DNA from 3 places in the Limnobaculum zhutongyuii genome. Region 1 is predicted to be linked to each of the others. Evidence: riboswitches for the same ligand, from Rfam matches in the RefSeq annotation. Region 1 holds a riboswitch; each other region holds the start of a gene.

Region 1 (2,202 bases):
CCAGCGTCATTGCGCACAGGCGTAACATCAGCGTTCTGCCAACAAAACGTCGGCGATAGAGTGCCCGGGCAACAAAAATAGCCGGTATTAATGATACCAATACTGACAGAAATGCCTGCCAGAAGGTGAAGCGTACCACATGCCACAGGTAGCTATCGTTCAATAGTTGTCGGATATCTCCGGTGGGAGAGTAAAACCACAGCGCCGCAAACGCCGCGAACGCAACGCTGAGGATCAGCGTTGCGGCAATCAAACCCGGCCAGAGCCAGCAGGGAATTAGCGGCTGACGGCGTTTTGCCATGCCTGAATCCATGAACTGCGGTGTTGTGCTACATCTTCTGGGCTAAACTCCAGCGTTGCTGTTGGTTTCGCTGTTTGAGTAAACGCTTCCGGTAGTGGGATATCGATAACCGGATACATCCAGTTAGTGGTTGGAATTTCCTGTTGGAATGCAGGCGTCATCATAAAGGCCATAAATTTAGCCGCCAATTCAGGCTGTTTGCTATTCGCCAGCAGACCGGCAACTTCAACCTGCATATAGTGACCTTCACTAAAGCTGGCTGCGACATAGCGATTATCTTTCTCTTCAATCACGTGGTAGGCCGGAGAAGTGGTATAGCTGAGGACTAAATCCGCCTCGCCTTTAAGGAACAGACCATAGGCATCACTCCAGCCTTTGGTTACGGTAACCGTTTTCTTCGCCAGTTTTTGCCAGGCCTGTGGAGCCTTATCGCCGTAGACTTTTTGCATCCACAACAGTAGACCAAGTCCCGGTGTGCTGGTGCGTGGATCCTGATAGATGACTCGCCATTTTTCCGGGCTTTCAATTAACTCATTCAGGCTTTTAGGCGGCGTCTTTAGCTTTTCTGTATTGTAGACAAAGGCGAAATAGCCATAGTCATAAGGGATAAACGTATCGTCTTTCCAGCCGCCCGGTAAGGTGAGTGAGTGGGCATTTACATCCAGCTTGTGCGGGACGAACAGGCCTGATTGCTTTGCGGCAACCAGCAAGTTGTTATCTAAACCCAGAACCATATCTGCGGTACTTTTTTTACCTTCCATCTTTAAGCGGTTAAGCAATGAGACGCCATCAGCCAGCGGAACCAGCTTTAATTCACATTGACACTGTGCTTCGAAGGCTTTTTTAATCTTTGGGCCAGGGCCCCAGTCAGAGGCAAAAGAGTCATAGGTATAAACCGTCAGCGTTGGGCGGTTTTCCGCCCCATTGGCCAGTAGCGGACAGATGACAAGAAGTCCGATTGCGGTAATGAGTTTTTTAAACACTTTGTACTCCCCTAAAAAATATCAGTCGGAAACAAAGGTCTTTGAGTAATTTAAGCTATTCAGTGGGCAGATGAAAAAACTGAACAGACTCTCAAATCCCTCCGCCGGGATTAACCGGATCAGGTTCGACGGGTATGGTCTGGTGTGATTGCACACGATAAACACATTCTCAGCTTTACTGCACCCCGTTGAGAAGGGCACATTGTAGAGTCTGTTTTGCCCATGGGGAAGGGGATTATGATTGGGAGTGAATACTAACTTATTTATTACGATTATCGACTATCCGTTGGTGAGTGAAAAAATCATAAATACAGAACCCGGAGAGAGCGGTTTATTACCCTCCTTCCGGTGATGTCTGTTATTAGCCCATAAATTTATGCCAGTACAAAGATATAGGGATAATAATGATTAAAGCGGGTAAGAAATTGACGACGGCAAAGGTTTTTATCTGAGCGATGCGTAATCCAACCGCAATCATAATAATACCTCCGCAGGCGGAGAAATCCCCCAGCGTAATCTCTGTCATATACGGCATAATTAAGCGAGCAGAAAAATAGAGCCCACCCTGAACCAAAAGCTGAGGAATCGCGATAGACATGACGGCCGCCCCCATGGAGGTGGCAAAAATCATGGCGGTGAAGATATCCAGAATGGATTTAACCACCAGCAGTTGGTAGTTACCCGTCATCCCTTCGGTGAGCGCACCGACGATACCTGTGCCACCAGCACAAAACAGAACGATTAATGCGGTAAAGTTTTGGGTGTAAAGTTCCGGCGTCATACTATGGTTACGTACGGGAATAATTCGAGCCAATCCACGCTGTATCAGGGAGCCGAATTTTTGTACGCCTTTCTCCATGTAGCATATTTCACCGATGGCCAGCCCCACGATCAATGCAAGTGCAACAGCAGGCAATT
Region 2 (2,202 bases), 750 kb from region 1:
GTTTTACCCATCAGATGTTCTGGTTGCAGTTGATAAAGCAGATCAAGAAAACGGGGAACAAAACTCCCCGGCCCGGCAGATTCACTGGCGGCAACGCCACCGCAAAGGGCCATTACCATGCAGGCGCTGGCAACCAGCTCAAGAGTCTTCTCTTTATCCAGCGATAAAAATGCAGCCACCACGGCGGACAATGCACAACCTGTTCCAACCACTCGGGTCATTAACGGATCGCCAAAAGGCAAGGCATAACAGGTTTGACCATCGGTTACATAGTCAATAGCGCCGGTCACCGCAACGATAGCACCGCTACCGTTGGCTAACTCAATCGCAGCCGGTAACGCAGCTAAAGAATCGTCGGTACTGTCAACGCCGCGACCCGCTGAACTCAAACCGGCCAGCGCCATAATTTCAGAAGCATTACCGCGAATAGCCGCAGGTTTCATGGTCAATAATTGATGGGCGAAGTCAGTACGATAGCTCAATCCTCCGACCGCTACCGGATCCAAAACCCAGGGAACATTGGCGCGATTAGCTGATTCCACCGCCAGCAACATCGCTTCTGCCTGAGTTTCGTTCAGGGTGCCCACATTGATCAAAAGCCCGCTGGCAATAGCACTAAAATCTCCGGCCTCCTGTCGGGCCACCACCATTGCCGGTGAGGTTCCTAAAGCCAGCAGAACATTGGCGGTAAAATTTTGTACCACCTGATTTGTCAGGCAATGAACTAAAGGGGAAGTGGTTCGCAGTTGCGTCAGCCAGTGGGCCGCAGCGGAACCGGGAAAGGGTTGAAGGTTGTGAGATGAATTCATAAAGCTCCCAACCGGCGTTAAAGAAGGCAGTACCGGTGGGATACCGTGACTTCCCTACGCTGGCATAATCCAGATCAGGTAATACGGGTGATATCTCAGCCGCTGTACATGTTGCACAGGGCACCCCGAGTCGAAGTTACATATTAGACGATTGGACAAAAGGATCAAGGATTTGTCGGGATATCATTAACGCTCCCGTAACGCTTCCTCCACCTTATTCAGCGGCTTAATCAAATACTCCAGCACCGTCTTCTGCCCGGTGAAACCACCACTACTGTTCCATCCAGATGGCCGTAAATAGAGGGGACGTAAGCGATCAGTTTAATCATTGCAGGAGGTTCGGGCCGAATATAAGCGATATCACGTGGATTCATAAACCACGCTAAATAGGGGAGGAAATATATACAGATTGATAAGTTGATGTAGGTCATTTAACAGAGCTATCATCAAGCCTGATATATAGCGGATTATGGAAAATGCTAAGAAGAGATAATGTGACGCCACGCGCCTACAAACAGGTAGATGTATTTACCACCTCGCCATTGCAGGGCAATCCCTTGGCGGTGATCCTGGAGGCGGAGGGGTTAACTGAAATGCAGATGCTTTCACTCGCTCGCTGGACTAATCTTTCGGAAACGACATTTGTTTTCAAACCGACTAATCCAGCTGCAGATTATTTGGTGCGCATTTTTACCCCTGAAAAAGAGTTGCCCTTTGCCGGACATCCTACATTGGGTACGGCCCATGCATTATTGGAGTCCGGGTTGGTGACCAAACAGCCGGGGATTGTTATGCAAGAATGTGGCGTTGGTCTGGTTGCTGTTAATATCTTACCTGAAAGAACACTAGCGTTCGTCGCACCTACGGTAACGTTTCAAACATTGACTGTTGAGGAAAGGGAACTGTTAATAACCCATTTTCAACCTGCAGTTATTGAAACAAATACCATACCGGTGATTGCCGACATGGGCATTCGTTGGCTTATGGTACGTATGCCAAACGCTCAAGCCTGCCTGACAATGACGCCAGATCAAGCCATGATTAAAAAGCTGCAAGTTGCTTGCCATGTTGATGGTGTGGTGGTTTATGGTGCCTATTCATCTGGTGTTCCTGCTGATTATGAAATGCGAGCGTTTCTGGTTGAATTAGATAAATTGGTTGAGGATCCAGTAACCGGCAGCGCTAATGCGTGCTTAGCCCGTTTGCTGAAGACCAATAACTTTCCCGACGGCGGATCGACGTCACTGGGGTATCAGGTTCAACAAGGTACCCAACTACATCGAAAAGGTTTGGTTAGCGTTCGTTTTATTCATGATGAGCCATGGATTGGTGGACAGATTTGCACGCTAGTTAATGGCTGGTTACACATTTAGATATGGCTACATTTACTGAT
Region 3 (2,202 bases), 890 kb from region 1:
AATACCCGCAGAACTGATGTGCCCGATAAAACCCTTCTAACTGAACTGCTCTGCCTGCCAGCTGGAACAATCCACGATCTTCATTGAGTAATTGCCGAACTGAAGCCATCTCCCTTGAGCGCTCTTTACATACCAGCCAAACGGACTCACTTTGCCACTCACCAATTCGATGCGCCTTTTCGCCCGACAGACCAAAATCATTGGCACTACCATAAGGCACCTCACCTTTTGGCAACCATAATTTCCCGGCGTGACTCAGTAGCCACCAGCCGGATTCATTACCTTGTAGTTGTTGTTCCATAAACGTTTTGCTCAACCTCTTAATTTGCTGGCAATCTAACAACAATAGATTTACATTACTTTAACTTGCTATTTTACTAACAGCCATCACTCTGGAAACACTATGCTAAACCAACTTGAAAGCTTAGCCGAGCGCGTGGGCGGCAAAATTAAACTGATTGATCAGTGGTTAGAATCTCGTAAAAACCTACTGGTTACTTATTACCGTCTTGTTGGTATTAAGCCAAACAAAGAAAAAAATATTCCTCTCGATGAAAAAGCCCTAATCGATTTTGGACACCATTTGGTGGACTACCCCTCTTCTTGCCATTTTCATATTTATGACAAAGTCATTACCCAGGAAGAAGGGGCCAGCAGCCCAAATCTGCTTATTGGCCAAAAAGCCTACCCGAGATTAGAAGAGAACACTCAAAAAATTATGGCGTTCTACGATAATTATGTCGAAAAGGGCATCAACGAAGACACCATATTACAACTGCATGAAGATCTTTCAACCGTTGGTGAACTACTGGAAAGACGCTTCTCTCTGGAAGATAAACTGATTCAGGAAGCGACCAACAGCTGGCTGAGTCATCACTCTTCTGCTGCTTCAAAATAATAGCTAAACGTGGTGTTAGTGACTGACACCATTAGAGTATAAACCCGGCGCGAAAACCCACTTGTGGTTTTTGTTAGCTTACTTATACTGTGTTGCATCACCGCTTTTGGTGATTAATCTTGTCGGAGTGCCTAGTGCCACCCTGGTGACACAGGCTGAGACCGTTAATTCGGGATCCGCGGAACCTGATCGGGCTAATACCCGCGAAGGGAACAAGAGTAATATCATCCAGATAAACTGAAATCATTGACCTCCTTTTCGGCTTTATCATTACTCCCTCTCCGAACTCCGGACAAGCAATCCTTAATTTATTAGGAGTTTGCTATGTCTAACCGAAGAACCCAACGCGCTCAGGCGCAGCAATTTATTGACCAGCTACAGGGAAGCGCCTTTCCCGATTCTAAACGTATCTATCTACAAGGTTCACAAGCGGATTTGCGCGTGCCTATGCGTGAAATTCAGCTATCACCCACGCTGATTGGCGGTAGCAAAGAGGAGCCTGAATATCAGGATAATGAACCGGTACCGGTTTATGATACTTCCGGCCCTTATGGCGACCCTCAAGCAACGCTGGATGTTCGACAAGGGTTACCTGCTTTGCGAAAAAATTGGATCGAACAACGTGGTGATTCTGAGCCTTTGCCCCAGGTCAGTTCACACTTTATCCAAAAGAGATTGGCCGACGAAGGTTTAGACCACCTGCGTTACACCCATCTTCCCGCCCCTCGCAAAGCGAAGCCCGGCAAACGAGTTACCCAGTTACATTACGCCAGAGCGGGGATCGTAACGCCGGAAATGGAGTTTATTGCCATCCGAGAAAATATGGGACGGGAACGTATTCGTACCGATGTATTAAAACAGCAACATCCCGGACAAAACTTTGGAGCCGTATTGCCGGACAATATCACTCCCGAATTTGTTCGTGATGAAGTGGCGGCTGGCAGGGCGATTATTCCTCTGAATATCAACCATCCGGAATCAGAACCGATGATCATCGGTCGAAACTTTCTGGTGAAAGTGAATGCTAACATTGGTAACTCAGCGTTAACTTCATCGATTGAAGAAGAAGTAGAAAAACTGGTTTGGTCTACCCGCTGGGGAGCGGATACGGTAATGGACCTTTCTACCGGACGCTATATTCATGAAACTCGTGAATGGATTATCCGCAATAGCCCAGTTCCTATTGGTACCGTACCCATTTATCAGGCGCTGGAAAAAGTAAACGGTATAGCTGAAAACCTCAACTGGGAAGTATTTAAAGACACGCTAATAGAACAAGCAGAGCAAGGCGTCGACTACTTCAC

What was found. Region 1 has a riboswitch for thiamine pyrophosphate ahead of thiB (thiamine ABC transporter substrate binding subunit). Riboswitches for the same ligand answer to the same signal wherever they lie in the genome.
Region 2: linked by a shared signal. The riboswitch ahead of thiM (hydroxyethylthiazole kinase) and the one ahead of thiB (thiamine ABC transporter substrate binding subunit) in region 1 are both predicted to bind thiamine pyrophosphate.
Region 3: linked by a shared signal. The riboswitch ahead of thiC (phosphomethylpyrimidine synthase ThiC) and the one ahead of thiB (thiamine ABC transporter substrate binding subunit) in region 1 are both predicted to bind thiamine pyrophosphate.

Annotation. Positions count from the first base shown of each region.
Region 1 is NZ_CP034752.1:3,119,189-3,121,390, reverse strand. Features, by position in the region: gene thiP (thiamine/thiamine pyrophosphate ABC transporter permease ThiP) at 1-301, opposite strand, end outside; gene thiB (thiamine ABC transporter substrate binding subunit) at 277-1,284, opposite strand; TPP riboswitch at 1,363-1,482, opposite strand; gene EKN56_RS14040 (DUF554 domain-containing protein) at 1,646-2,202, opposite strand, start outside.
Region 2 is NZ_CP034752.1:3,864,764-3,866,965, forward strand. Features, by position in the region: gene thiM (hydroxyethylthiazole kinase) at 1-809, opposite strand, end outside; TPP riboswitch at 844-947, opposite strand; partial or broken gene EKN56_RS21350 (secretion protein HlyD) at 996-1,183, opposite strand; gene EKN56_RS17310 (PhzF family phenazine biosynthesis protein) at 1,286-2,182, shown strand.
Region 3 is NZ_CP034752.1:4,006,886-4,009,087, forward strand. Features, by position in the region: partial or broken gene nudC (NAD(+) diphosphatase) at 1-301, opposite strand, end outside; gene rsd (sigma D regulator) at 404-898, shown strand; TPP riboswitch at 1,012-1,127, shown strand; gene thiC (phosphomethylpyrimidine synthase ThiC) at 1,223-2,202, shown strand, end outside.